Regions from separate parts of the Xanthomonas medicagonis genome, predicted to be linked through region 2. Evidence: riboswitches for the same ligand, from Rfam matches in the RefSeq annotation. Region 2 holds a riboswitch; the other holds the start of a gene.

Region 1 (14,370 bases), 480 kb from region 2:
CGCGGTCTCCGAGGCGTATTTCGCGCGCCTGCTGGGCTTGCCGTTCATCGCGGTGATGCCGGCCAGCACGTCGCCGGAGAAGATCGCGGCGATCGCGTTCCAGGGCGGCCGCTGCCACCTGGTGCAGCGCGCCTGCGACCTGCATGCCGATTCGGTGCAACTGGCGCGCGAGACCGGCGGCCACTTCATGGACCAGTTCCTGTACGCCGAGCGCGCCACCGACTGGCGCGCCAACAACAACATCGCCGAATCGATCTTCCGGCAGATGCAGGAAGAGCCGCATCCGATCCCGGAGTGGATCGTGTGCAGCCCCGGTACCGGCGGCACCGCGGCCACGCTCGGCCGCTACGTGCGCTATCGGCGCCATCCCACCCGCATCCTGTGCGCCGACCCGGAAGTGTCGTTGTTCTTCGACGGCTACCGCGAGGCGCTGGCCGGGCGCGACTACGCCGGCCTGGAAAGCACCGGCGGTTCGCGCATCGAAGGCATCGGCCGGCCGCGGGTGGAGCCGAGCTTCATCCCCAGTTGCGTCGACGCGATGGTCAAGGTACCCGACGCGCTGAGCCTGGCGGCGATGCGCTACGTCAGCGCGCGCCTGGGCCGGCGCGTGGGCGGTTCCACCGGCACCAACTTCGTCGGCGTGCTGCAGGCGGCCACGCGCATGCGCGAGCAGGGCCGTGGCGGCGCCATCGTCACCATCCTGTGCGACAGCGGCGAGCGCTATGTGCACAGCTACTACCGGCCGCAGTGGTACGCCGAGCACGGCATCGACGTGGACCAGGCCGACGCGCAACTGGCCGCGGCGGTGGCCGGCGCCGGGTTGCCGCCGCTGCCTTGTGCCGCGCTGAACTGACCGCCATCTCTGCACCATGGCCGGCGCCGTCGGCCTTCCCCCTTGCGACCGAGACTTCCGCGATGACCAATCCCCTGCTCGATTTTTCCGGCCTGCCGCGCTTCGACGCGATCCAGCCCGAGCACGTCGGCCCGGCGATCGACACGCTGCTGGCGCAGGCCGAGGCGGCGGTCGCCCATGCCGAGCAGGTGACGCCGCCGCACTGGGATAGCTTCCTGGCGCCGTTGGACGACGCCACCGAGCGCCTGTGGCGCGCCTGGGGCCAGGTCAGCCACCTGCAGGCGGTGGTCAACACCCCGGCGCTGCGCGAGGCCTACAACGCCAACCTGCCCAAGGTGACGCGCTTCTCCAGCGCGCTGGGACAGAACCTGGCGCTGTTCGCGCAATACCGCGCTCTCGCCGCCGCGCCCGAGGCCGCGGCGTACACGCCCGCCAAGCGCAAGGTGCTGGACAACGCGCTGCGCGACTTCCGCCTGGGCGGCGCCGAACTGGGCGAGGCCGACAAGCGGCGTTTCGCCGCGATCCAGGAGGAACTGTCGGCGCTGTCGGCCAAGTTCTCGCAGAACGTGCTCGACGCCACCGACGCATGGTCGCTGTCGATCGACGACCCGACGCGCCTGGCCGGCCTGCCCGAGGACGTGGTGGCCGCGGCGCGCGCGGCCGCCGAGCAGGACGGCCAGGCCGGCTGGAAGCTGACCTTGCAGATGCCGTGCTACCTGCCGGTGCAGATGTACGCCGACGACCGCGCGCTGCGCGAGACCCTGTACCGCGCCAACGCCGTCCGCGCCTCGGAATTCGGCGACGCGGCGCTGGACAACAGCGCCGCGATCGAACGCATCCTCGCGCTGCGCGCCGAACTGGCCGGCCTGCTCGGCTTCGCCAGCTATGCCGAGTACTCGCTGGCAACGAAGATGGCACAGAGTCCGGACGAGGTCCTGGGCTTCCTGCGCGACCTCGCCGCGCGCGCCAAGCCGTACGCGCAGCGCGATCGCGCCGAACTGGAGGCCTACGCGCGTGAGCACCTGGGCCTGGACACGCTGGAGGCCTGGGATCTGGCCTACGCCAGCGAAAAGCTCAAGCAGGCGCGCTACAGCTTCTCCGAGCAGGAGGTGAAGCGCTATTTCACCGAGCCGAAGGTGCTGGAGGGCCTGTTCGGCCTGATCCACGACCTGTACGGCTTGCGCGTGGAGGCCGACAGCGCGCCGGTGTGGCATCCGGACGTGCGCTTCTTCCGTCTCAGCGATGCGCAGGGGCGCCTGGTCGGGCAGTTCTACCTGGACCTGTATGCGCGCGAGGGCAAGCGCGGCGGCGCCTGGATGGACGACTGCCGCAACCGCCGCGACCGCGCCGACGGCGTGCAGACGCCGCTGGTGTACCTGGTGTGCAACTTCGGCCGTGGCGGCGACGGCAAGCCGGCCACGTTCACCCACAACGAGGTCACCACGCTGTTCCATGAAATGGGCCATGGCCTGCACCAGTTGCTGACCCAGGTCGGCGAACTCGGCGTGGCCGGCATCAACGGCGTGGAGTGGGATGCGGTGGAGCTGCCCAGCCAGTTCATGGAGAACTTCTGCTGGGAATGGCCGCGATTGCAGGCGATGACCGCGCATGTGGACAGCGGCGAGCCGTTGCCGCGCGCGCTGTTCGACAGGATGCTGGCGGCGAAGAACTACCAGAGCGGCATGTTCACCGTGCGCCAACTGGAATTCGCGCTGTTCGACATGCAGTTGCATCACGGCTTCGATGCGCAGGCCGATAGCGTGCTGCAGTTGATCGAGCGCGTGCGCGACGAAGTGGCGGTCAACCGGCCGCCGGCCTGGAACCGCTTCCCGCATCAGTTCAGCCACATCTTCGCCGGCGGCTACGCGGCTGGCTATTACAGCTACAAATGGGCCGAGGTGCTCAGCGCCGACGCCTATGCCGCGTTCGAGGAAGCGCCGGACCAACTGGCCGCCACCGGCGCGCGCTTCCTGCAGGAGATCCTGTCGCGCGGCGGCAGCCGCCCGGCGCTGGAGAACTTCACCGCCTTCCGCGGCCGCGCGCCGGAGCTGGAGGCGTTGCTGCGGCATAGCGGCATGGCTGGATAGCGGGATTCGGGATTCGGGATTCGGGATTCGGGATTCGGGATTTTTCGCGAGTGTGCGGCATCTTCGGCGGTTCCGGCGTAGCTGTAGGAGCGGCTTTAGCCGCGACGAAGCGTTCCCGCTAAAGCCCGTCGCGGCTAAAGCCGCTCCTACAGGAATCCAGGAATCGCTTGCCAACGCCAGCGCGGCACGCTGCCTTTCGATTCCCGATTCCCGATTCCCGGCCTCCCGCCCTCCCGCCACTGTGCTAGAACATGGCGCAGCGGAGCGGCGATGTTCGCCACCGCGATCGCGGCCAGGAACGCAGCCGCACCGCACAAGGAGGACCGCATGAAGCGCGCAATGTGGTGGACGCTGTTGCTGTTGACGATGGCCGCGCCGGTCCTGGCGCAGGACGACAGCGGCTTCGCCCGCAGTGGCGCCAATCTGCGCGCGGGCCCGGCCAACGCCTATCCGCGCGTGGCGACGGTGGTGGGCGGCGACAGCCTCACCGTCTATGGCTGCGTCAACGACTGGTCATGGTGCGACGTGCGCTGGCGCGAGGCGCGCGGCTGGCTGCCGGCCGGCGTGGTCGAGTTCAACCGGCGCGACGGCGGCGTGCCGCCTGTCGTCGCGTTCGCCGTCGATCCCTATTGGGACGCGCACTACCGCGGCAAGCCGTGGGCGCGCGAGCGCGCGCGCTGGCGGCAGACACCGCAGGCCGCACCGTCCGCGGCGGCACCCGTGCCCGAGGCGCTCAAGCGGCAACTGATTCCCGCGCGCATCGCCGACGCCTATGCCCAGCCGTCGCCGCCGCCCGCGTCGGCGCCGGTGCAGCCGCAGTGGGTGCCGCCGGGCGAACGCATGTACCAGGTGCCGCCACCGGATGCGCTCAACCCCAAGCGCAACAAGGAACTGGCCGAGCAGCAGCGGCGCGACGAAGCCGAACGGCGCTGGCGCGAGTCCGGGCACGGCACGATCGAGCCAACGCCATGGGCGTCGTCTCCGTCGCCGCAGCAGCGACGCGCAGACGACGAACGACGCTGGCGCGAGTCCGTGCAGAACCCGACTCAGCCAACGTCATCGTCGTCGTCAGGGTGGCCGCCGACGCCGGAGGCGGTCGCGTTGGCCGTCAAGCACACCCCGCCACCGCCGTCGCCACCTGCTCCGGCGCAACCCCAGGCGCCCTCCACGCCGCCGCCGCCGAAGAAAGACCACGTGCGCGACGAAGACGCGTCACGGCGCCGCGACGGCAAGCAACTGGAGCGCTGAATCGCACCGCCGGCCGGCGACAGGACGCACCTGCCGCCGCCACGCGCCGCGGCGATCACACCTTGCCGAACACCAGCGCGGCATTGGTGCCGCCGAAGCCGAAGCTGTTGGACATCACCGTGCGCAACGTCGCCTCGCGCGTCTCGCGCACGATCGGGAACCCCTCGGCGCGCGGATCGAGCGCGTCGATATTGGCCGAGCCGGCGATGAAGCCGTCGCGCAGCATCAGCAGGCAGTAGATCGCCTCGTGCACGCTGGCCGCGCCCAGCGAGTGCCCGGACAGCGCCTTGGTCGAGGACAGCGGCGGCACCGAGTCGCCGAACACCGCGCGCACCGCGTCCAGTTCGGTGACGTCGCCCAGCGGCGTGGAAGTACCGTGCGTGTTGAGGTAGTCGATCGGCGCCTGCACGCCCTGCATCGCCATGTGCATGCAGCGCACCGCGCCTTCGCCGGACGGCGCGACCATGTCGGCGCCGTCGGAGGTCACGCCGTAGCCGAGCAGCTCGGCATGGATGCGCGCGCCGCGCGCCACCGCGCGCTCGTAGTCCTCCAGCACCAGCATGCCGCCGCCGCCGGCGATGACGAAGCCGTCGCGCTCGGCGTCGTAGGGACGCGAGGCCACCGCGGGACGATCGTTGAAGCCGCTGGACAGCGCGCCCATCGCGTCGAACATCAGGCTCATGGTCCAGTCCAGTTCCTCGCCGCCGCCGGCGAACATCACATCCTGTTGGCCATGCCGGATCAGGTCCGCGGCCGCGCCGATGCAGTGCGCCGAGGTCGCGCACGCCGCCGACAGCGAATAGCTCACGCCCTTGATCTTGAACGCGGTGGCCAGGCTGGCCGAGACCGCCGAACACATCGTGCGCGGCACCATGTACGGGCCGACCTTGCGCACGCCGCGGTTGCGCAGCAGGTCCGCCGCTTCCACCTGCCAATGGCTGGAGCCGCCGCCGGAACCGGCGATCAGGCCGGTGCGCACGTCGCTGACCGCGGCCTCGTCCAGGCCGGCATCGGCGATCGCATCGCGCAGCGCCAGGTAAGCGTACGCCGATGCATCGCCCATGAAGCGCTTGAGCTTGCGATCGATCAGCGCATCCAGGTCCAGCTGCACGTCGCCGGCGACTTGGCTGCGCAGGCCGTGTTCGGCTGCCTCGGGGTTGGCGCGGATGCCGGCACGGCCTTCGCGCAACGCGCGCGACACCGTGTCCAGGTCGTTGCCCAGGCACGAGGTGATGCCCATGCCGGTGATCGCGACGCGGCGCATCAGAACGCCTCCGTCGACGTGAACAGGCCCACGCGCAGATCCTTGGCGGTGTAGATCTCGCGTCCGTCCACCGACATGCGGCCGTCGGCCACCGCCATCACCAGTTTGCGGTTGATCACCCGGCTGATGTCGATCTCGTAGACCACCTGCTTGGCGCTGGGCAGCACCTGCCCGGTGAACTTCACTTCGCCCACGCCGAGCGCGCGGCCGCGACCGGGCGCGCCCAGCCAGGTGAGGAAGAAGCCGGTCAACTGCCACATCGCATCCAGGCCCAGGCAGCCGGGCATCACCGGGTCGCCGATGAAGTGGCAGCCGAAGAACCACAGGTCCGGACGGATATCCAGTTCGGCGCGGATCGCGCCCTTGCCGTGCGCGCCGCCGGTTTCGTCGATCGCGGCGATGCGGTCGAACATCAGCATCGGATCGTTGGGAAGGCGTCCAGCCTCGGCGCCGAACAGTTCGCCGCGTGCGCTGGCGAGAAGCTGTTCGCGTGAATACGAAGTGAGACGGCTCATGAGCAACAGTTCCCAGGGCAGACAGTCGAGGCGCGCAAGCGTGCACGATGCGCGCGCGTTCAATCAAACGTTTTATCCGTACGCACGCGTAGCGTAGGCGCTGCTGCGCCGCGGCGCGCTGCGCGAAATCAAGGCGCGCGTTCTCGGTCCGTGCGCAGGCGTGGCTTATCATGCCAATACCGTTCGCTGGCGTAGGGTGCAGAGCCGATGCGCAAGATCATTCACGTCGACATGGATGCGTTCTACGCGTCCGTGGAGCAGCGTGACGATCCCGCATTGCGCGGCAAGCCGGTGGTGGTGGCCTGGCGCGGGATGCGCTCGGTGGTGTGCGCCGCGTCCTACGAGGCGCGCGTGTTCGGCATCCGCTCGGCGATGCCGGCGTTGCGCGCCGAGCGGCTGTGCCCGGACGCGATCTTCGTGCCGCCGGATTTCGCGCGCTACAAAGCGGTATCGCGGCAGGTGCGCGAGATCTTCCAGCGCCATACCGACCTGATCGAACCGCTGTCGCTGGACGAGGCGTATCTAGACGTCACCGTGCCCAAGGGCGAACTCGCCACCGCCACCGAGATCGCGCAGACCATCCGCGCGCAGATCCGCGAGGAAACCCGGTTGACCGCCTCGGCCGGGATCGCGCCGAACAAGTTCCTGGCCAAGATCGCCTCGGACTGGCGCAAGCCCGACGGTCAGTTCGTGATCCGCCCGCATCGCGTGGAAGCGTTCCTGATGCCGTTGCCGGTGAACAAGGTGCCCGGCGTGGGCAAGGTCATGGAGGCCAAGCTGGCGGAACTGGGCATCGCCACCGTCGGCGACCTGCGCGCGCGCAGCGAGGCGGAACTGGAGGCGCGCTTCGGCAGCTTCGGCCTGCGCCTGTACCAGCGCGCACGCGGCATCGACGAGCGCCCGGTGGAATCGGACCAGCCGGTGCAGTCGATCTCCTCCGAAGACACGTTCGCCGAGGATCTGGCGTTGGAGGCGCTGGAGCCGGCGATCCGGCAACTGGCGGAAAAGACCTGGAGCGCGACCCGCCGCACCGAGCGCGTCGCGCGCACCGTGGTGCTGAAGCTGAAGACCGCCCAGTTCCGCATCCTGACCCGCAGCTTCACCCCGGAGCAACCGCCGGACTCGCTGCAGGCGCTGACCGACATCGCGCTGGCCTTGCGCCAGCGCGTGGAGCTGCCCGCGACCACGCGCTATCGCCTGGTCGGCGTGGGCCTGTCCGGCTTTCACGAACCCGAGCCGGTGCAGACGCAGGGGCGGCTGTTCCGCTGATCCGGTGGAGGTGGGCATGTGTGCAGCGCCGGCTGCTTGGATCGACGCCTCGGCGCTGTCATCGCCACGTTGCCGGTCGCTGCGTTCGCACGATCGCGAGCGCGCGCGGACCGCAGGCGTCCTGGTAGAGGCGTGGAGTGCGGCGTTGCCGTCGAGGTAAAGCCAGCGCCCTGATTGGTGCGTGGTCGCAGACGATCTGCACGCCGTGCCGGCGCGTGCTGCGAAACAGGGGCGCTGCGGCCATGCCGCCGGCCGCGTAGGCGGCGCGACGGCGCAACGCTGCGCCGCCGCTAAAATGCGCGCTTCCTTCCCCGCGCAGGTATGCGATGACATTCCCGTACGCATTGGTGGTGTTCGATCTGGACGGCACCCTGGTGGACAGCGGCGCGGACATCGCCGAAGCGCTCAACCGCACGCTTGCCGATTTCGGCCTGCCGCGCGTGCCGGAAACCACCGTGCTCGGCTGGATCGGCGATGGCGTGCGCAAGCTGGTCGAGGCCGCATGGCGGCACGCCGGCGACGCCACGCCGCTCGACGCGGTGATGCCGACCTTCATGCGCCACTACGAGGAATGCCTGCTGCGTAGCCCGCAGCTGTATCCGGGCGTGGCCGAGGCGCTGGCGCAGTTGCGCGCGCGCGGCGTGACGCTGGCGCTGTGCACCAACAAACCATCGGCGTTCGTGCAGCCGCTGCTGCACCATCTCGCCGTGGCCGATGCCTTCGCCGCGGTGCTCGGTGGCGACAGCCTGCCCGAGCGCAAACCCCGTCCGGAACCGCTGCTGCATCTGGCGCAACAATTCGGTCAAGCGCCGGCGCGTTGCCTGATGGTCGGCGACTCGCCCACCGATCTGCAGGCCGGGCACGCCGCTGGCATGCCGGTGGCGCTGGTGCGCTACGGCTATCCGCGCGACCTGGACCTGGCCACCGCCGACGTGGTGCTGCTGATGGACGACATGCGCGAGCTGTTGCACCTGCGCTGAGGCCAGTGTGGTGCCGGTGCCGCACTACCCGGCAGGATCTTGTGTAGGAGCGGCTTCAGCCGCGACGCTTTACCGGTAACGCCCGGTCGCGGCTGAAGCCGCTCCTACTGGATGCGCTGGCGCGGAGGCCAGGGAGCCAACCCAAGGGCTGCGCCGCACGGCGCAGCCCTTGCCTACTCAGCGTGCCGCCGGCGCGTAGCGCAGGGTCAGCGCGTACTCGCGGCCCGGCTGGTTGTACCAGTTGATGGTCTGGTAATCGCGGTCGAACACGTTGCTGGCCTTGGCCTGCAGCGTCCAGTCCGGCGCGAAGGCGTACTCCACGCGCAGGTCGACGGTGCCGTAGCCGGCCAGACGCGTGCGGTTGGCCGCGTCGTCGAAGCGGTGGCCGCTGCCGAACGCGGTCACGCCCAGCTTGACCGGGCCGAAGCCGCGGTCCACGTCCAGCCGCGCGGTGTTCTGCGCGCGCCGCGCCAGCCAGTTGTCGCGGTTGGCGCCGTCGCTGCGGTTGCGCGGGTCGGTGTGGCTGAGCTGCGCCGACAGTTCCCAGCCGGCCAGATCGGCGTAGCCGGTCAGTTCGGCGCCGCGGATCCGCGCCTCGTCCACGTTGACCGGCAGGAAGGTGGCGGCGTCGTAGGAAATCAGGTCGTCGACGCGGGTCTCGTAGACGTTGAAGGTCCAGTTCCAGGTATCGGCGTACTGCGCCACGCCCAGGTTGCCGCTCTTTGACTTCTCCGGCTTCAGGTCCGGGTTGCCGGAGAACGGGAAGTACAGGTCGTTGAAGGTCGGCGCCTTGAAGCCGGTGCCGATGCTGGCGGTGAGCTTGAAGCCGCCGTCCAGCGCCAGGCCCCAGCCGAGGCTGCCGGTGGTGTGCTCGCCGAACTGCTCGTTGTCGTCGCTGCGCACGCTGGCCTGCACCTGCTGCGCGCCGAAACGGCCCTGGTACTCGGCGAACACGCCGGTGTTGTCGCGCTCGTCCACGTCGAACGCGGTGGTGCCGGTGACCTGCTCGCGCTGCCAGTCCACGCCGGCGCTCAGCAGGTGGCCGTCGGCCAGGCCGAAGTCGCCCTGCAGCGCGGCCGTGTCGCGGCGGCTGTCGAAGGTGCTGACGAAGCTGCGGGTGTCGCTGCCGGCGGCGTGGTAGTAGCTGTCGGCCTTGTCGGTGTTGCGGCCGACCTGCGCGGCCAGGTGCACGCGCTCGGATGGGGTCCAGTCGAGCTTGCCGCCGAACACCTGCTGGGTGTTGTCGGCTTCGTTGCCGGCGAACAGCGCATCGCCGTCGTATTCGTTGCGGCTGTCGATGTTCAGCGCCTGGCCCTCGATGCGCAGGGTGTCGCTGAGCGCATAGCCGGCGCGCGCGCTGAGCGAGACGTTGCGGTAGCCGTCGCGGTCCGGCTCGTCGACGAAGCAGCCGGCGAACAGCGTGGCCGAGCCGTTGCAGGCGTTGATGCCGTCGGTCTTCTGGTAGCCGCCCTGCACCGACAACCAGCCGCGCTCGCCGCGGTTGCTGAAGCCGGCGCTGGCCTGGCGCAGGCCGTCGCTGCCGGCGCCCAGGCTCAGGTTCTGCTGCAGGCCCTGGCCGCCGTGGCGGGTGAAGATCTGGATCACGCCGCCGATCGCATCGGAGCCGTACAGGCTCGAGCGCGGGCCGCGCACGATCTCGATGCGCTCGATCTGGCTCAGCGGCAGATCCTGGAACGCGGCCAGGCCGGCGCTGGCCGAGCCGATGCGCACGCCGTCCACCAGTACCAGCACGTGGTCCGATTCGCTGCCGCGCAGGTTCAGCGTGGTCAGCTTGCCCAGGCCGCCCTGGTTGGAAATGCCGATGCCGGCGCGGCCCTGCAGCAGTTGCGCCAACGAGGTGGCCTGGCTGCGCTCGATCTCGGCGCGGTCGATGACCTGCGCCGGGACCACGCTGTCCTCCACCGAGATCTGGGTACGGGTGGCGGTGACCAGGACCTGGTCCAGGTCGGTGGCGGCATCGGCGGCGAGCGCCAGCGAGGGCAGGGACAGGGCGGACGCGATCGCGACCGAAAGCAGGCGGGACGACATGGGTGGCAACTCCGGCGCGCGGCGGCGCGCTGTGACGGCAAGGGAGTCGCGAACGGAAGGTGCAAGCGGACGGCGCCAAACGCGGCGCGGCACGCCGCGACGCCCTCCGCATCGCAACCAGTGAACTGCAAGGCCGGTCTCCGGGCTGGCGATCTGGGAGCCGAAACTCCCGGCTGCGACGCCTTCCCATGCCCAAGGCACAGTGGCGCAAGTCGTCAGCGCGGATCGCTTACCGTTGCGGGGGCAGCGCCGGCCTTGTCGCAAGACGCACCGGCTTCCCGTTTCAACCTGCAGGCCGGGGCCGGCAGGTCACCTTGAAGCGGCGCGATTGTACGCGATTGCCGGGGCGTGGCGCCGAGTGCGGCCGGATCGCGCCGGCGCTTGGGGGCTGGTGGCGCAAGAGGCCAGGGCGGAGATGCGCTTGCCCGGGCCTTGCGGCGGCCTCGCTGTGGCGAAGCCGCCGCCGGTTGTCGCCGATAGCACGCGGTGCGCGGATCAGTCGTCGTCGCGCTCGCCGGCATGGTGGTCGGCGTCGAACGCATGGCCGCCGAACGGGGCGTCGTCCGTAGACGGCGCATCGCCGCCGTCGCCGTCGCGATCGAAATGGGTGGTCGCCACCGGTCCGGCCACCGGCAGCCCGCGCTGCGCCGGCAGTTGCGCCGCCGCCAGGTCCAGCTCGGCGAGCAACTGCGTGCGCCGCGCCTCCGGCAGTTCCTGCCAGTGGCAGCCGGTCAGCGCGCCCTCCAGCGAGTACAGCAGGTTGAGGCTGGGCTTGAAGCCGGCGCGCTTGACCTTCAGGAAGGCGCCGACCGCCCCGGCCGCGGCCAGGTCCTGCTGCGTGCGCAGGCCGACCTGGCGCAGCCAGGCCGCGCTCTTGGGACCGATGTTGCGCAGCTTTTCGGTGCTCATCGCCGGCTCACTGCAGGCTGTCGACGAAGACCCGGGCGATCGCTTCCAGGCCGCGCTGGTCGTCGGCATCGAAGCGCGCCAGATCCGGGCTGTCCAGGTCGAACACGCCGATCAGGGTGCCGTCGCGCTGCAGCGGCACCACCAGTTCCGAGCGCGAGGCCGCATCGCAGGCGATATGCCCGGGAAACGCCTCGACGTCGTCGATGCGCTGGGTCTGGCCGGTGCTGGCCGCGGCGCCGCACACGCCCTTGTGCAGCGGGATGCGCACGCAGGCCGGCAGGCCCTGGAACGGGCCGACCACCAGTTCCTTGCCGTCGTAGAGATAGAAGCCGACCCAGTTCAGCCGCGGCAGCGCGTGGTACACCAGCGCCGCCAGGTTGGCGGCATTGGCGATGCGGTCGGGCTCCCCGGCGACCAGGGCGCGGGCCTGATCGAGCAACTGGGCGTACTGTTCCGGCTTGCTGCCGGTGAGCGTGGAGGAAGCGAACATCCGGCGAGTCTAGCAGCGGCTGCTCATGGCTTGGGCGCCAACGCGGTCGCTATCGCCGACTGCGGCGGCGCTGACGCGGCGCACGGCGCCGGCTATCCTGCGCGGCCGCGCCGCATGTAGCGGACTCGAAGAGAGGATGTGTTGCGATGGCTGTTCCCGCGTTCTACGTCACCGGCACCGATACCGGTATCGGCAAGACCATCGCCAGCACCGCGCTGCTGCACGCATTGCGCGCGCACGGACAAAGCGCGGTAGGCATGAAGCCGGTCGCCAGCGGCTGCGAGCGCGGCGCCGACGGCTGGCGCAACGAGGATGCGCTGGCGCTGCAGGCGGCCAGCGCGCCGCGCCCGGACTATGCCGACCTCAATCCCTATGCGCTGCCGGCGCCGCTGGCGCCGGAACTGGCCGCCGCCGATGCCGGCGTCGAGCTGGAACTGGCGCCGATCGCCGCCGCCTTCGCGCGGTTGCGCGCGCAGGCCGACGTGGTGGTGGTCGAAGGCGTCGGCGGCTGGGCGGCGCCGCTGTCGGCGACGCTGGACCAGGCCGACCTGGCGCGCGCCCTGGACCTGCCGGTGCTGCTGGTGGTCGGGCTGCGCCTGGGCTGCATCAACCACGCCCGGCTCAGCGCCGCGGCGATCGCCGCCGACGGCCTGCGGTGCATCGGCTGGATCGGCAACGAGATCGACCCGGCGATGGAGCGCATCGACGACAACATGGCGATGCTGCGCGAACGGCTGCCGATGCCGTGCTGGGGGCGCCTGCCGCACCGACCGCAGCCGCAGGCCGCGCACCTCGCGGCGGCCTTGCAGCCGTGGGCGGGAATGCCGGCGGGCTGAGCCGGGAGGGGCGCGCGTCGCGCCGCTGGCATGCCGAAGATGCTGTCGAAAAGTGGCTTTCAGCCCTAGCGCCCCGCTGCCGAGGTGTCGGGGCTGAAGCCCCTCCTACAACGAAACCCCAGTTCGCCCAGCGTTGCCGGCGCGCGCGGTACAGCAGCGAATCCCCAATCCCGAATCCCGAATCCCGCCCATAAAAAGGCCCGGTAGAGGGAGGGATCTACCGGGCCTGGGGGTTGCACGGGGGGAGGGACCCATGCAAACCGAGCGTGCGTCGCGCGGCGTGCCGCGGCGACGGCGATACGGGGTTACTTGGCGGTGTTCTTCGCCTTCGGCGCGGCCTGCTCGGTGGCGGCCTCGAACTGGCTCTTGGCGAGCTGGCCGATGGCTTCGGAGGTCTTCAGGCTCAGACCGAACACTTCCTGATTGGCCGTGGCCAGCCGCTCGAAGTTGTCGCGGGCGACCTGCAGGCCCTTCGGCCACAGCGACTGGACGCTGCCAAGGTCGCGCGCTTCGGTCAGCTCGCCGAGGAACCCGGTGGTGGCGGCGACGTTCTTCTCGAAGGTCTTCAACTGCACGCCGAACACGCTCTCGGCGCTTTCCAGCGCCAGGCGATTGGCCCGCGCGGCGGCGGCGGCGAACTGCTGGGTATAGCTGCTGAACTGATCGTTGAACTGAGCGGACATCGTGCGACTCCAGGGAATGCCGACTTGCTGTTGCAGTGCAACATACGCCGATTCTGCTGCGATGCAACAAAATTTTCTGAAGCCGCTCAGGATTCGTTCAAACTGCTTTTCGGATCAGTGACTTGCCCATCCACTACCGGCTGTTCCGCAAGCCGCCAACACACCCGCCAGGCACCCATTGCGCCGGGGAAGCCTGCCACCACGAAGCCCATCAGGTGCCGAGGAGCCGCTTTTACGATTCCCCATTCCCCATTCCCCGCTCCAAGCCCTCAAGCCCCCCGATAGCGACACCCCGACGTACAGGTCTCATGCACCACGACCTCGCTCAGCAACGGCAGTGCCGGCTTGAGCCGTTCCCAGATCCACATCGCCAGGCGTTCGCTGGTCGGGTTCTCCAGTCCGGCGATGTCGTTGAGGTAGTGGTGGTCGAGCTGTTCGTAGATCGGCGCGAACGCGGCCTTGATGTCGCCGAAGTCCATCACCCAGCCGGTCTGCGCGCCGGGCTCGCCGCTGACGTGCAGTTCGATGCGGAACGAATGGCCGTGCAGGCGCGCGCACTTGTGGCCGGGCGGGACGTTGGGCAGGCGGTGCGCCGCCTCCAGGGTGAAGATCTTGAAGATGTCCATGGGGTCATTGTAGGTGGCAGGGCGCGCGCCGACGTCGGCCGGCGCGCGGGTGCTGGAGACGCGAGGGCGTCGCGTCATCGAAACACGAACGCCGCCCGGAGGCGGCGTTCGTGGCGGGGCGGGCTGACGTGGCTCAGCGCGCGCCGGGCTGGCCGCCGCCGCGCCGGCGCTCGCCCTGGCGGCGCGCGCCGCCGGGCTGGGTGCCGCCGGCCGGCTTGGCCCCGGCATGGGCATGCGCATGCCGCGGCGCATCGCCGTGCGGACGCCGCGCGTGGCTGCCGCGGCGCGGCGGGCGCTGGCCGCCCGGACGCTCGTCCGGCGGGTTGTTGTTGCCCCAGCGGATCGGCGTGACCGGCTCGAAGCCCGGCACGTCGCGGATGTCCATGTCGCGCTTGAGCATGCGCGCGATCGCGCGCAGCAGCTTGGCCTCGTCCTGCGCCACCAGCGAGATCGCCTCGCCGGTCGAACCGTTGCGGCCGGTGCGGCCGATGCGGTGCACGTAGTCCTCGGCGACCATCGGCAGGTCGTAGTTGATGACCTTGGGCAACTGGTCGATATCGA
Region 2 (14,370 bases):
TCCACTGGCTGCCGAACTGCGCCAGGCGTTGCGCGAACTGGTCGTTGCTGCGGTTCTGGTTGACGTCCAGGAACGCGGAGGCATTGCTGAACTGCGCCACCGGCCACACCCCGCCCGAGCAGTAGCCGTGCACCAGCACCAGACGCTTGCCGGTGGCCTGCGCCTGCATGTCGGTGGTGGCGGCGCTCAGCTGCGCCGGGCGCTCGCCCATGCGCATGCTCTCGTCGATCGCGCCGGTGCTGCGCGCCACGCTGCTGCGGCGCAGCGCCGGCAGGGTCAGCGGCAATGTCGCGCGCGTGGCCAGCGGCACGAAGTTGTCCGGATCCTCCACGCGCAGGTTGCGCAGGGTGAACGGCGCGCGCGCGCCGGCGCGCACGATCCAGCGTTCGTCCACGCTCAGCGGCAGGCGACCGTCCTGCGGCGCGAGCATGCCGCCGAGCCAGGCCACCGGCACCGCGCTGCCGTCGCGGCCGGTGCCCCACAGTTCGCCGAGCACGCGGTAGTGCGCCGGCGCCTGGCCGCCGCCGATGCGCACCGGAATCGGCAGGGTCAGGCGCATGCCGGGCTGCGCGCTGGCGGCGATGGCATCGGCGTTGATGCGCAGCGTGGTGTCCAGCACCGGCAACACGTGTTCGCTGGTCCGCACGAAGGCCTGCCCGCCGGCATCGTGACCACGCACCACCACCTGTGCGATGTAGGTGCCGGTGGCGGTCGCCGGGAAGTCGCCCGTGTATACGCCGTCGCCCGCGGCGCCGTCGCCGTGGCGGCCATCGTCGGCCATCGGCCACTGGCTGATGCCGCCGTCGGGCGCGATCACGCGCAGCTGCGCAGTGTCGATGCGGCCGGTGCCGGCGCTACGCGCCAGCGACACGCCGCCCTGCGCATCGATGCCGCCGAGCATCGCGGTCAGGCCGATGCGCTGGCCGCGTTGCAGTTGCGCGCGGTCGCTGGGATAGGAGGCCAACTGCGTGCGCGGATCGCCTTCCATCAACACATAGCCGCGCTGCTGCGCGGCGTTGCCGTCGGCCTGCAGGGTCAGTGTCCACTCGCCATTGGCCGCGGTGTCCACGCGATACTCGCGGGCCGGAAGCGCGGCGCCGCCGGCGCCCAACTGCGTGGCCTTGGCGCTGGGTGCGAGCATCGCCGTTGCGGCGGCGGTGCCTGCGCGGGCGTTGGACGTGGCTGGCGCGCTCAGCCGCGGCTGCCAATCTTGCTCGCCGGACAGCACCACGAAGCGCAGCTTGCCGTTCTCCACCGGCAGGGCGGTTTGCCATTGCGCCGGACCGCCGCTGCGCGCGGCGGAGAACTCCACCGGCAGCAGCGCGCTTTTGGACAGGATCGCGGCCTCGGCCGGCGCCGGTGCGCGCATCTGCGCGAACTCCTCGGGCGGACCGGCCAATTGCTTCGGCACCAGGTCGGCCGCCTGCGCGAGCAGCGGCGACAGCAGCAGCGTGGACAGCAGGGACAATGTCGGCAGCGTGGACATGACGGCTCTCTCCTTGAACAGCGGAAGCCGAACAGGCACGCCATCGCGACGGCCGCCTGGACAGCGGATGCAGCGCCCCCTCGCTACGACGTGCCTGCGTTATACCCCGCTGCGATGACAGTTCCACTCTGCGCTGCAGCACCGCTGCCGCCGCAGGCTGCGGCCAGCGCGAAGATGGGATAGTGTGCACAGCGGGGCGGCGCCGTGGCGCCGATGGCGGTACCGAGTGCCTAGGGGGATTCCAGATGCTGCGCAATGCGGTGTACCTCGCTGTGGTCTTTTTCGCCGGCCTGGCGCCGGTCGCGGTCCGCGCGCAATCGCCGGCGCCGAGCCAGTCCGGATTCGCCTACTGCAGCGTGACCGATACCGGCAGCGTGCCGGCCAGGGTCTGGGTCTCGTCGGTGTTCGCGCTGTCCTATCCCGCCGACGTCGGCGGCCAACTGCAGCGCAGCAACGCGCTGGCCGGTGCGTTCCTGCGCCACGTGGGCACCCTGGGCGGTGCAGGCAAAAAGGAATGCGCGCTCGCCGCCGAACGCGACGAAGTCCAGGCGTTGCGCGAACAGCAACGCGCGCTATGGAGCAAGCGCCTGTTTCTGATGAAGGTCGGCAGTTGGCGCGACGTGGACTGGACGCCGTCGGCCGAGGATGCCGTTGCCCAGGCGCCGGCGCAGCGCACGGGCTACTTCTACTGCTATGCCACCCAGGTGGACATTCCCGATCGCAGCGATCGCGCGCGCACCGTCGCCAGCCAGGTCTTCGCCATGCCGGTGGGTGCCGATCCGATGGCGGTCTACACCCAGAGCCAGGCCTATGCCGAGGCGTTCAAGCAGGTGGTGCGCGCGCACGGGCAGCCGGAGGACGGCACGATGTGCACGGCGTACGACGCGCAGGGCGAAGCGGACAAGGCCAGTCGCGACTATCGAAAGTTGATGGGCGGCTTCAACACCAAGTTCGCCGAGGTGCCATGGCGGCCGAGCGAGACGGCGCCGGCCGCGCTCGCGGCCACGCCGGCGACGCCCGCCGCGGCGCCGGCGGCGCCCCGGCTGCTGGGCGTGCGCATCGTGCCGGTCACCGCGGAACTGGTGCTGGCAGCGGGCCTGCCGTCGCCGCGCGGAGCGTGGGTGGTGGAAGTGTTCGATGGCGGCATCGCGGCCCGCGCCGGCATCAAGCCGATGGACGTGCTGCTGGAGATCGCCGGTCAATCGGTCGCCGGCTTCGAGGACGTGCCGCGGTTGGTTGCGGCGGCGGCGGCCGATGTTCCCGTGCCGGTGAAACTCTGGCGCGATCGCCGCGCGCAAGAACTCAGCGTGGTGTTCCCGGCGGGTGCTGCGCCGGCACCGACGGCACCGGCTGCCCAGTAAGACGCGGTAGCTGCCCACGGCGCATGCGGCAACAGTGCAGGTCCTCCCTCGCCGCGGCGGATGCCGCCTACGCCGGGGGCGCCGCACGCGTGCCGTCCATGTCGCCGGCAGGTGTGGCGAAGGACGCCCATGCCGCGTGCCTGGGAATAGGGGATTGGCTGCGATGCTGCGGCCCGCAACGGACGGCGCAACCGTTCTCTGTAGGAGCGGCTTCAGCCGCGACGAACGCAGCGGTGGCCCCGACGGGTGCAAGCCACGTCGGGACTGAAGTTCCTCCCACAACGCAGCAACCGGGCGGCGCGCACTGCTGCCGGGCCGTCCTGCCACAGCGATGCCCGGCATGTTCATATGCCGGGCATCGTGTGCGCAAGCGGCTCGATTACGCCGCTTGCGCCGGTTGCGCACGCAGTTGTCGCGCCGCGGCCACCATCGCCTCCAGCGCGCTGCGTGTTTCCTCCCAGCCGCGCGTCTTCAGGCCGCAGTCCGGATTGACCCACAGTTGCTGCGGATCCAGCACCGCCCGCGCCTTGTCCAGCAGCGCCACCATCTCCTGCGTGCCGGGCACGCGCGGCGAGTGGATGTCGTACACGCCCGGCCCGATCGCATTGGGATAGCGGAAGCGCACGAACGCATCGAGCAGTTCCATCCGCGAACGCGAGGTCTCGATCGAGATCACGTCCGCGTCCATCGCCGCCACCGCCTCGATGATGTCGTTGAACTCCGAGTAGCACATGTGGGTGTGGATCTGCGTCGCATCGCGCACGCCGGCCGCGGCGATGCGGAAGCACTGCACCGCCCAGTCCAGGTACGCCTGCCAGTCGGCGCGGCGCAGCGGCAGGCCTTCGCGGATCGCCGGCTCGTCGATCTGGATCACCCCGATGCCCGCCGCCTCCAGGTCGCGCACTTCGTCGCGCAGCGCCAGCGCGATCTGCCGGCAGGTCTGCGCGCGTTCCTGGTCGTCGCGCACGAACGACCACTGCAGCACCGTCACCGGCCCGGTCAGCATGCCCTTCATCGGCCTGTCGGTGAGCGACTGCGCGTACTGGGTCCAGCGCAGCGTCATCGGCGCCGGGCGCTGCACGTCGCCGTAGATGATCGGCGGCTTCACACAGCGCGAGCCGTAGCTCTGCACCCAGCCGTGGCGGGTGAAGGCGAAGCCGTCGAGCTGTTCGCCGAAGTACTCGACCATGTCGTTGCGCTCGAACTCGCCGTGCACCAGCACGTCCAGGCCCAGTTGCTCCTGCGCACGCACGCAGCGCTCGGTCTCCGCGGCCAGAAACGCGTCGTATGCGGCATCGTCGAGCTTGCCGGCCTTGTGCTGCGCGCGCGCCTGCCGCACCTGTTCGGTCTGGGGGAACGAGCCGATCGTGGTGGTCGGATACAGCGGCAGCCGCAACGCCGCCTGCTGCGCCTGGCGGCGCTGCGTATACGGCGACTGCCGACGGCCGGCATCCTCCGTTAGCGCATCCACCCGCCGTGCCACCTCGGCGCGGTGCACGCGGGTGGAGGCGCGACGGCTGGCCAGCGCATCGCGCGCCTCGGCCAGCGCGGCCTGCGCCTGCGGTTGATCGTCCAGCGCATCGGCCAGGGTGCGCAGCTCCTGCAGCTTCTGCCGGGCGAAGGCCAGCCAGCCGATCAGTTCGCGGTCCAGCTTGGTTTCCTGCTGCAGATCCACCGGCACGTGCAGCAGCGAGCACGACGGCGCCAGCCACAGCCGCTCGTGGCCGACATGGCCGGCGGCGTAGCGGGCCAGGGTCAGCGCGTTGTCCAGCGGCGTGCGCCATACGTTGCGGCCGTTGACCAGGCCGGCCGAGAGCACGCGCCCGGCCGGCAACGCCTGCAGCACCGCGTCCAGCTGCGCCACGCCGCGCACCAGGTCCACGTGCACGCCGTCCACCGGCAGCGCCATCGCCAGGTCCAGGTTGTCGCCCAGCTCGCCGAAGTAGTTGGTCAGCAGCAGTTTCGGCCGTGGCGCCTGCGCCAGGAAGGCGTAGGCGCGGCGATACGCCTCGCGCGCGGCGTCGTCCAGGTCCAGCACCAGCGCCGGCTCGTCCAACTGCACCCAGCCGGCGCCGGCCGCATGCAGGCGTTGCAGCAGTTCGGCGTACACCGGCAACAGGCTGTCCAGCAGCGCCCAGCGATCGCTGCCGTCCACCGTCTTGGACAGCGCCAGGAACGTCACCGGCCCGATCAGCACCGGCCGGGTCTGGATGCCCTGCGCCTTGGCTTCCAGGAATTCCGCCACCGGCTTGTCGCCGCGCAGGCGGAAGGGTTGGTGCTGGGCCAGCTCAGGCACCAGGTAGTGGTAGTTGGTGTCGAACCACTTGGTCATTTCCAGCGCGTGCAGGTCCAGCCCATCCTGTTGCGTGCCGCGCGCCATCGCGAAGTAGCCGGCCAGCGGATCGGCATCGGCCAGCGCCCGGTAGCGTTGCGGGATCGCATCGAACAGGAACGCGGTGTCGAGCATCGCGTCGTACAGGCTGAAGTCGTTGCTGGGCGGCACGTCCACCCCGGCCTCGCGTTGCAGCCGCCAGTGGCGCTGGCGCAGGTCGCGCGCCGTCTCCTGCAGTTGCGCGCCGTCGATGTCGCGGCGCCAGTAGCGTTCCAGCGCCTGCTTGAGCTCGCGCCGCGCACCGATGCGCGGGAAGCCCAGGTTGGTCACGATCGTCATGTTGCGTTTCCTCATTGCGTTCATAGGCATTGAGGAACGAAGGAACCGCGCGCCGCGCGTCCCGTTCGCAGGGACCGCCCGCCACGCCAGCGACCTTCGCCCCCGCGGGCGAACCGGCGCCCCGCGGGCAGGCGGAGGCGCGTGACGCGGCGCGGGGCCACGGCACGGCATCCGGCCGCCTCCCCGCGGAGGCGCCAGGTCGAATCGGAGGACGCACGGTCCTCCGGCCGGGGCCGGTATTCGGGCTGATGGACACGCGCACCGTCTCGGCTGCGCACCTACTGTCCGTCGCTTCCCAGGCCGGCATGCGCCGGCCCAGTGCCATTGACGGAGGTCGTTTCCATTCACCGCTGCGGGGCAGCTCCGGAATGGGCTGGCGCTTGCGGCGCCAGCCGTCACCAGATTCCCGTTTAAATTCATCCCTTCATCCGAATGAAGCGATGAATACCTTCGGCGAGCGCACGATAGGGCGGATGCGAGCAGCGGTCAAGCACCCGCGCCACGCGCTGTGCCGGGATCACGCCAGGGGTGAGCCGGCGTTCCTGGTCTCAGGTATCGGCCTATACGGATCGCTTGATTGCGCCCGGCATGGTGTGCGGCGTAGTGGGGCAGCTTCGTCGCGGACGTGCAGAACCGCGTCGTGACCGGTCCCTTGCCCTATCTTGCCGGGGCCGGCAACGATCTGGGCGTCGATGCATCGGCGGCCCGGTGCCCGGCATCACCCGCGCTTCGGCCTGATCACCTGCGCTGCGGTCATCTACGTCTCCACCGATCCGAATGCCATGCCCGCGGCCTGGGTGAACCACTCCACAGCAGGCCACGTCTTTGCAGCCGACGTGCACGAGCGTGAGAGTGCCCACGCCAACGGTAGCGACCGCGCGAACAACGTCAGCGCTACGCCAGGTCTTCCTTGGATGCCGTGCGAGCAGATACGTTGTCCGCGTGCGCCGCATCGAACGCCTGGCGACATGTGCGGAAGTCTTCGGCCCGCTCGACGACCCAGGTCCACATGGGAATCATCAGGATCAGCAGGTCCTTGCCCAGTGGCGTGATGGTGTACTCCACGCGGGGCGGAACCTCTCCGAAATCGTGCCTGCTGATCAATCCATCCCGCTCGAGGTGACGAAGGGTCCGTGTCAGCATGCGCTGCGTGATTCCCCGCATCCGGCGCGCCACGTCGGCATGACGCAGCGTTCCGTATACGCCAAGCGCGTGAATGATGCCGAGGGACCAGCGATTTCCCGCATGCGACAGCACCTCGCGACGCAAGCCGTCGTCGTCTGCACTCATGCCATCGCATATCGATTGAGAGTGCTGCAGCAGCTCCTCGGAACTCATGACTGGAGCGATCGGTATCATGCGTGTGCCTTCTTATGCGCTGTCTGCACGGGAGGCAGAATCGGCGCCATCGTACACACACGTGGTCATCCGATGTCCTCCCAACAGCACAGTGCACCCTCCAGGTCCATCCTGGTCCTTGGCGCCGGCGAGCTTGGCTTGCCGGTCATTCGCAACCTCGCCCGACTCGCGCAGCAGCACCCTGGGACTCGTGTCAGCGTCATGCTGCGGCAGGCGTCCATCGACTCCCAACTGCCAGAAAAACGCGAAGTGGTGGAAGAACTTCGCGCGCTCGGCGTCGAACGCGTCGCCGGCGATCTGGTCGCCGCTTCCGTGGACGAACTGGCGGCCGTGTTCTCCCGGTTCGACACCGTCATCGGCTGCACCGGATATGCCGCTGGCCGCGATATGCCGATGAAGGTTGCCCGCGCCGCAGTCGCATCGGGGATCCCGCGCTACTTCCCCTGGCAATTCGGCGTGGACTTCGACGCCATCGGTCGCGGCGGACCGCAGGATCTGTTCGACGCCCAGTTGGACGTGCGTGAGTACCTGCGGTCGCAGTCGGCGATGGACTGGGTGATCATTTCCACCGGGATGTTCACCAGCTACCTGTTCGAGCCCGATTTCGGCGTGGTCGACTTCGCGGCGAAACGGGTCAATGCGCTGGGTTCCGCAGACAACGGCGTCACCTTGACGACCCCGGACGATATCGGGGCGATGACCGCGCGCATCGTGTTCCATTCGCCGGTGATTCGGAACGCGATCGTCTACCTCGCCGGCGACACGATTCGTTACGGCGAGTTGCCGGACATCCTGGAGAGGGCGCTCGGCCTGCATGTCGAGCTGTCGGTCTGGAGCGTCCCGCAATTGATGCAGGAATTGGCGCAGGATCCTGCGAACATGATCAAGAAGTATCGTGCAGCGTTCGCCCAGGGCAAGGGCGTCTCATGGGAGGTCGAGCGGACCTTCAACCACATGGTCGGTGCCCGACTTCAGGATGTCGAGGGCTGGCTGCGGGCGAACGTCCGCCAGACCTGAACGCTACCGGCGCCGCGTTGCGGGATAATGGCCGCTGTCACTGATGCGGCGCCCGTGCGCGCCGCTAAACATACCAACGCATGCATACGCCGAACATTCAGGAAATCCGCCTGTCCGTGGCCCCGATGATGGACTGGACCGACCGCCACTGCCGGGTGTTCCACCGGCTGCTGGCGCCGTCCGCGCGGCTGTACACCGAGATGGTGCACGCCAACGCGGTGGTGCTGGGCGATCGCGCGCGGTTGCTGGATTTCGATGCGTCCGAGCATCCCGTGGCGCTGCAACTCGGCGGCAGCGAGCCGGCGCTGCTGGCGCAGGCGGCGCGGATCGGGCAGGACTGGGGCTACGACGAAATCAACCTCAACTGCGGCTGCCCGTCCGACCGGGTGCAGGCCGGGCGCTTCGGCGCCTGCCTGATGCGCGAGCCGGCGCTGGTCGCCGACTGCGTGGCGGCGATGGTCGCGGCGGTGGACATCCCGGTGACGGTGAAGTGCCGGCTGGGCGTGGATCAGGACGACGACTACGCGGTGTTCCTCGCCTTCGTCGATCAGGTCGCCGCGGCCGGCTGCGGGCTGTTCGTGGTGCACGCGCGCAACGCGTGGCTGCAGGGCCTGTCGCCCAAGGAGAACCGCGAGGTGCCGCCGCTGCGCTACGACTGGGCCTACCGGCTCAAGCGCGAGCGGCCGCATCTGCAGATCGTGCTCAACGGCGGGCTGGCCGACGTGGACACGGCGCGGGCGCAGTGGGACGCGGTCGACGGGGTGATGCTGGGGCGCGCGGCCTATCACGATCCGTATGTCCTGCACCGGCTGGACGCGGCGCTGACAGGCGCCACCCCCAGTCCGCGCGCGGCTCTGCTGCGCGCGCTGCGGCCCTACGTCGAGGCGCGCCTGGCCGAGGGTCTGGCACTGAAGCACATCACCCGCCATCTGCTCGGCCTGTTCCACGGCCAGCCCGGCGGCCGCGCGTTCCGCCAGGTGCTCAGCGAGGGGGCGCACCGGCCGGGCGCGGATTGGGCGTTGCTGGAACAGGCCTTGGACATGACCGAGAACGTGCGGCACATCGCAGCCTAGCGTCCCCCCGGCGCCACGGCGCCACGGCGCCCGCTGCCAGCGCCATTCCCGCCTGACCGTGCATGCCGTTTCGAATGGGGCCGCAGCCCCGCCTCGGCCGCGCATTCAGTTAGATTGTTCAGCTTGCGGGACTGGGCCAGGGCGTCGGCGCAGGGTCGCAAGACCCTTGTCGAAGCGGGGCGGGCGGCGCCGGTATGGTCCGAGGGGCAGGGCGATACGAGTTCATTTCACTGAACGCGGGCGGTCGTCGCCGGAAAAGTTCAGATCGGATTCACCCCGAAAAATCAAGAATTTGCCTCGATTTTGCGAAATCGTGCCGCCGCCGCCATGCGGCTGGTTTCACAACTTTTGAACGTTTCCGATCAGTCCGTTAGGATGCCTGTCGTGACCTCCGCCACTCTCCGCCACTGCCGAACCGCTGTCGTGATCGCCCTGGCGCTCACGGCCGTCAGCGATGGCTGGGCGCAGTCGGGTCCGCCGGGCCCGCCGGCGCCGCGCATGGCGCCGGAGCCGCCGCGGTCGCGCGACTACCACGGCAGTTCGCTGTCCGACGCGGTGCGCCGGGTGCAGCGCTCCACCGGCGGACAGATCCTCGGCGCCGAGCGCGTGCCGTTCGACGGCCGCGACATCAACCGGGTCAAGTACATGGACGGCCGCGGGCGCGTGCGCTACATGGACGACCCGCAGCCGCCCGGCGCCGCGCCGCCACGCGTGCCGCGCCCGGCCGATCCGCAGGAACCACCACGCAACGATAACCCCTGAGCCCGGATAGTTTCGTTCAGCTTGCAATACCCACGTCCCGGCCGCCGGCCATCTGTAAGAAGTCACTAGGGAGAGTTCATGCGTATCCTTCTGGTCGAAGACGAAGCCCCCCTGCGCGAGACCCTGGCCGCCCGCCTCAAGCGCGAGGGATTCGCGGTGGATGCGGCGCAGGACGGCGAGGAAGGCCTGTACATGGGCCGCGAGGTGCCGTTCGACGTGGGCATCATCGACCTCGGCCTGCCGAAGATGTCGGGCATGGAACTGATCAAGGCGCTGCGCGACGAAGGCAAGAAGTTTCCGGTGCTGATCCTGACCGCGCGCTCGAGCTGGCAGGACAAGGTCGAGGGCCTGAAGCAGGGCGCCGACGACTATCTGGTCAAGCCGTTCCACGTGGAGGAGTTGCTGGCGCGGGTCAACGCGCTGCTGCGCCGCGCCGCGGGCTGGAGCAAGCCGACCCTGGAATGCGGCCCGGTCGCGCTGGACCTGGCGGCGCAGACGGTCAGCGTCAGCGGCAGCAACGTCGACCTGACCAGCTACGAGTACAAGGTGCTCGAGTACCTGATGATGCATGCCGGCGAACTGGTCTCCAAGGCCGACCTCACCGAGCACATCTACCAGCAGGATTTCGACCGCGATTCCAACGTGCTGGAAGTGTTCATCGGCCGCCTGCGCAAGAAGCTGGACCCGGACGGCGAACTGAAGCCGATCGAGACCGTGCGCGGCCGCGGCTACCGCTTCGCCATCCCGCGCACCGAAGGCTGATCGGCGCACGCCGCTGCGACGCGTGATCGAAGGACGCGAAGGCGTGCCGGCACGGCCCAAATGGTACAAGCGCTGGCGCCCGCGCTCGCTGCAGGCGCGCCAGTTGCTGGCCGCCAGCCTGAGCCTGGTGGCGTTCCTGGCCGCGGCCGGCTACGCGCTAGACCAGGCCTTCGCCGATACCGCACTGAGCAACCTGCGCGAACGCCTGAAGAGCTACGCCACCGCCTACGCCAACAATGTGGACGTGGCGCGCGACGGCTCGCTGTACATCAACAGCGACAAGCCGCCGCCGGACCCGCATTTCGACCGGCCCGGCAGCGGTCTGTACGCGCAGATCGTGATGCCCAACGAACGGTGGGTCTCGATGTCCAGCGAAGGCCCGCTGCCGCCCACGGGCGGCATGCTCGAGCCGCGCCAGGAAACCTTCGACGGCCCCTGGCCGATGACCCAGATCGACGGCAGCGAAGGCGAGGTCTACCGCTACGGCATCGGCCTGGCCTACGTGCGCCGCGACAAGGAAACCCCGGTCACCATCTACATCATGGAGGACACCCGCGCGCTGGGCGCGCAGCTGTTGGTGTTCCGCCACCGGGTGTGGTTCAACCTCGGCGGCGCCGGCTTGATCCTGTTACTGCTGCAGGCCTTCATCCTGCAGTGGAGCCTGCGCCCGCTGCGGCGCGTGATCAACGAACTGACCAAGGTGCAGCGCGGCGAAGCGCTGCGCATGGGCGACCGCCATCCGCGCGAGCTGGAACCGCTGACCGACAGCATCAACGCCTTCATCGAGAGCGAGCGCGAGAACCTGGACCGCCAGCGCAACACCCTGGCCGACCTGGCGCACAGCCTGAAGACGCCGCTGGCGGTGCTGCGCACCCAGCTCGACAGCGGCACCCAGGGCCCGGAACTGCGCGAGGAACTGGACGTGCAGCTGCGACGCATGAACAACCTGGTGACCTACCAGCTCAGCCGCGCCGCCTCCAGCGGCCACAAGCTGTTCTCCGCGCCGCTGCCGATCGAGCCCAACGCCGAGGAGATCGTGCGCGGGCTGGAGAAGGTGTACGCGGCCAAGGGCGTGCTGTGCGAGTTCGACATCGAGCCGAGCGCGCGCTTCCACGGCGAACCCGGCGACCTGCAGGAACTGCTCGGCAACCTGCTCGAAAACGCGTTCAAGTGGGCGCGGCGCAGGGTGCTGCTGAGCGTGCATCCGGCCCCGGCCACCGGCAGCCGCCGCGCCGGCTTGGTGATCTCGGTGGAGGACGACGGCCCCGGCATCGCCCCGGAGGAGGTCGCGCACATCCTGCAGCGCGGCGTGCGCGGCGACGAGCGCGTGCATGGCCACGGCATCGGCCTGGCGATCGTGCAGGACCTGGTCAAGGGCTACCGCGGCGAACTGCAGGTGAGCCGGTCCGAGGAGCTGGGCGGCGCGCGCTTCCTGGTGACCCTGCCGCCGGGCCTGTAGCTGGATCGATCGGCCACCAGGGCCGCCAGGTGAATCCCGCGCAAATGCCGCGGGCGCTTCCGACAACCGCTTAACGCGCGACACGGGCAGACGCGGATACTGCGCGGGTCTTCACACCCGGTTACCGGTCAAGGAGCGCCGCATGCCCAAGCCTCGGCCACCTTCCGCCTCGCGTCTGCGCGTGCACGGACGCCGCGCGTTGCGCAATGCGCAGCGCCTGCTGCTGTCGCTGCTGCTGGTGTTGTTCACCGTGGCCGCCATCGCCGGCAGCCAGAAGGTGCTCGAACGCGACGACGCGCGCTGGCTGCAATCGATGAGCGCCGGCCTGGACAGCGGCAGCGTGCAGCAACTGCAGCGCGACGGGCGCAAGCGCTTCCTGCGCGAACAACTGCAGGCGGCCAGCGGCGACGCCGCGTTGCCGGCGGCGGTGCGCGCGCAACTGGACGGCTACGAGGCGCTGCATACGCCGGTGCAGGAACTGCTCAAGCAGTTGGATGCGCGCCAGCAGTACATCAAGGCCATGCCCGACGGCGACGCCAAGGTCGCGGCGAAGAAGGAGCTGCAGCAGCGCGCCGACGCGATGCTGGCGCAGGCGCGGCAGGCGCAGCTGCTGCGCGCGGTGTATTCGCCCGACCAACTGCGCGAGCAGATGGTGTGGTTCTGGCTCAACCACTTCAGCGTGTTCGCCGACAAGGGACGCCTGCACTGGACGGTCGCCGACTACACCGACAACGCGATCCGCCCGCATGCGCTGGGCAAGTTCTCCGACCTGGTGATGGCGACGCTGCAGAGTCCGGCCATGCTGGAGTACCTGGACAACGCGCAGAACGCCAAGGGCAAGGTCAACGAGAACTACGCGCGCGAGCTGATGGAACTGCATACGCTCGGCGTGAACAGCGGCTACAGCCAGCACGACGTGCAGCAGCTGGCGCTGATCCTCACCGGCGTCGGCATCGCCCCGCCCAACCGCGACGCGCCGCCGAAGTTGCCGCCGCAACAGCAGGCGCAGTATCTGCGCCGCGGCGCGTTCGAGTTCAACCCGGCGCGGCACCAACCCGGCGACAAGACCCTGCTCGGCCAGCGCATCGCCGGCGGCGGGTTCGACGAGGTCGAGCGCGCGGTGCAGCTGATCGTGCGCCAGCCGGCCTGCGCGCACTTCGTGTCGCAGCGCCTGGCCGAATACTTCGTCGCCGACGATCCGCCGCCGGCGCTGGTGGACAAGATGGCGCGCGTGTTCCAGCGCAGCGACGGCGATATCGCGCAGGTGCTGCAGGTGATGTTCACCGCGCCGGAAATGGCCGCCGGGGCGCCGCGCAAGTTCAAGGATCCGTACCGCTTCCTGGTGTCGTCGCTGCGCCTGGCCTACGACGGGCAGACCATCGTCAATCCACAGCCGTTGCTGGGCTGGTTGAGCCAGATGGGCGAGCCGACCTACGGCCGCATCACGCCCGACGGCTGGCCGCTGCAGTCCAGCGCCTGGAACAGCTCCGGGCAGATGGCGCAGCGCTTCGAGATCGCGCGCGCGATCGGCGGCGGCAATACGCAGCTGTTCACCAGCGACGGGCAGCAGCGCGGTGGCTTTCCGCAACTGACCACGCCGCTGTACTACCAGGCGATCGAACCGCAACTCGGGCAAGCCACCCGCCAGGCGCTGGCGCAGGCGCGTTCGCAACAGGAGTGGAACGCGTTCCTGCTGGCCTCGCCGGATTTCAACTACCGCTGATCCGGCCCATCGCGCCGGGCGCGGCGATCGCCGCCGCGCCCGACGCTCTCGGAGATACCGTCATGCACCGTCGCCAGTTCCTGTTCGCTTCCGCCGCCGCGGCCGCCAGCCTGCCGTTCGCCGGGCGCCTGTTCGCCGCGCCGGCGCCCTCGCCGCGCTTGCTGGTGGTGTTCCTGCGCGGCGGCTACGACAGCAACAACCTGCTGGTGCCTTACGCCAGCGATTTCTACTACGCCTCGCGCCCGAGCCTGGCGATCGCCAGGCCGGATCCGGCCAATCCCAACAGCGCGATCGCGTTGGACGCGCAGTGGGGTTTGAACCCGCGGCTGCGCGACACGCTGCTGCCGCTGTGGACCGACAAGCAGTTGGCCTTCGTGCCCTTCGCCGGCACCGACGATCTGTCGCGCAGCCATTTCGAGACCCAGGACAACATCGAGGCCGGACAACCGGCCGGCCAGCGCAGCGACTACCGCACCGGCTTCCTGGCGCGGCTGTCGCAGGTGGCCACCGGCACGCCGTCGATCGCCTTCACCGACTCCTTGCCGCTGAGCTTCCAGGGCGGCGGCGACATCCCCAACCTCTCGCTCAAGCGCAATCCCACCCCGGCCTTCGACCAGCGTCAGGCCGACATCCTGTCCGGCATGTACCACGGCACGCCGCTGGCCAGCGCCGCGCACGAGGGCCTGGCGCTGCGCCA

What was found. A riboswitch is a leader RNA that binds a small molecule or an ion and turns the genes downstream of it on or off. The one in region 2 is predicted to bind cobalamin.
Region 1: it holds a riboswitch for cobalamin, as region 2 does, so the genes downstream of both, btuB (TonB-dependent vitamin B12 receptor) here and metE (5-methyltetrahydropteroyltriglutamate--homocysteine S-methyltransferase) in region 2, are expected to answer to the same signal.

The regions. Positions count from the first base shown of each region.
Region 1 is NZ_CP162488.1:4,603,047-4,617,416, reverse strand. Features, by position in the region: gene AB3X07_RS19505 (PLP-dependent cysteine synthase family protein) at 1-853, shown strand, start outside; gene AB3X07_RS19500 (M3 family metallopeptidase) at 916-2,940, shown strand; gene AB3X07_RS19495 (SH3 domain-containing protein) at 3,268-4,188, shown strand; gene fabB (beta-ketoacyl-ACP synthase I) at 4,244-5,452, opposite strand; gene fabA (3-hydroxyacyl-[acyl-carrier-protein] dehydratase FabA) at 5,452-5,967, opposite strand; gene dinB (DNA polymerase IV) at 6,175-7,236, shown strand; gene gph (phosphoglycolate phosphatase) at 7,563-8,216, shown strand; gene btuB (TonB-dependent vitamin B12 receptor) at 8,394-10,265, opposite strand; cobalamin riboswitch at 10,379-10,597, opposite strand; gene AB3X07_RS19465 (TfoX/Sxy family protein) at 10,761-11,174, opposite strand; gene AB3X07_RS19460 (GAF domain-containing protein) at 11,182-11,664, opposite strand; gene bioD (dethiobiotin synthase) at 11,811-12,500, shown strand; gene AB3X07_RS19450 (phasin family protein) at 12,806-13,183, opposite strand; gene queD (6-carboxytetrahydropterin synthase QueD) at 13,453-13,809, opposite strand; gene AB3X07_RS19440 (DEAD/DEAH box helicase) at 13,943-14,370, opposite strand, start outside.
Region 2 is NZ_CP162488.1:5,084,360-5,098,729, reverse strand. Features, by position in the region: gene AB3X07_RS21725 (choice-of-anchor X domain-containing protein) at 1-1,486, opposite strand, end outside; gene AB3X07_RS21720 (PDZ domain-containing protein) at 1,732-2,847, shown strand; gene metE (5-methyltetrahydropteroyltriglutamate--homocysteine S-methyltransferase) at 3,227-5,518, opposite strand; cobalamin riboswitch at 5,732-5,985, opposite strand; gene AB3X07_RS21710 (winged helix-turn-helix transcriptional regulator) at 6,413-6,808, opposite strand; gene AB3X07_RS21705 (aromatic alcohol reductase) at 6,950-7,894, shown strand; gene dusA (tRNA dihydrouridine(20/20a) synthase DusA) at 7,975-8,967, shown strand; gene AB3X07_RS21695 (hypothetical protein) at 9,352-9,729, shown strand; gene AB3X07_RS21690 (response regulator transcription factor) at 9,808-10,491, shown strand; gene AB3X07_RS21685 (sensor histidine kinase) at 10,580-11,950, shown strand; gene AB3X07_RS21680 (DUF1800 domain-containing protein) at 12,093-13,673, shown strand; gene AB3X07_RS21675 (DUF1501 domain-containing protein) at 13,736-14,370, shown strand, end outside.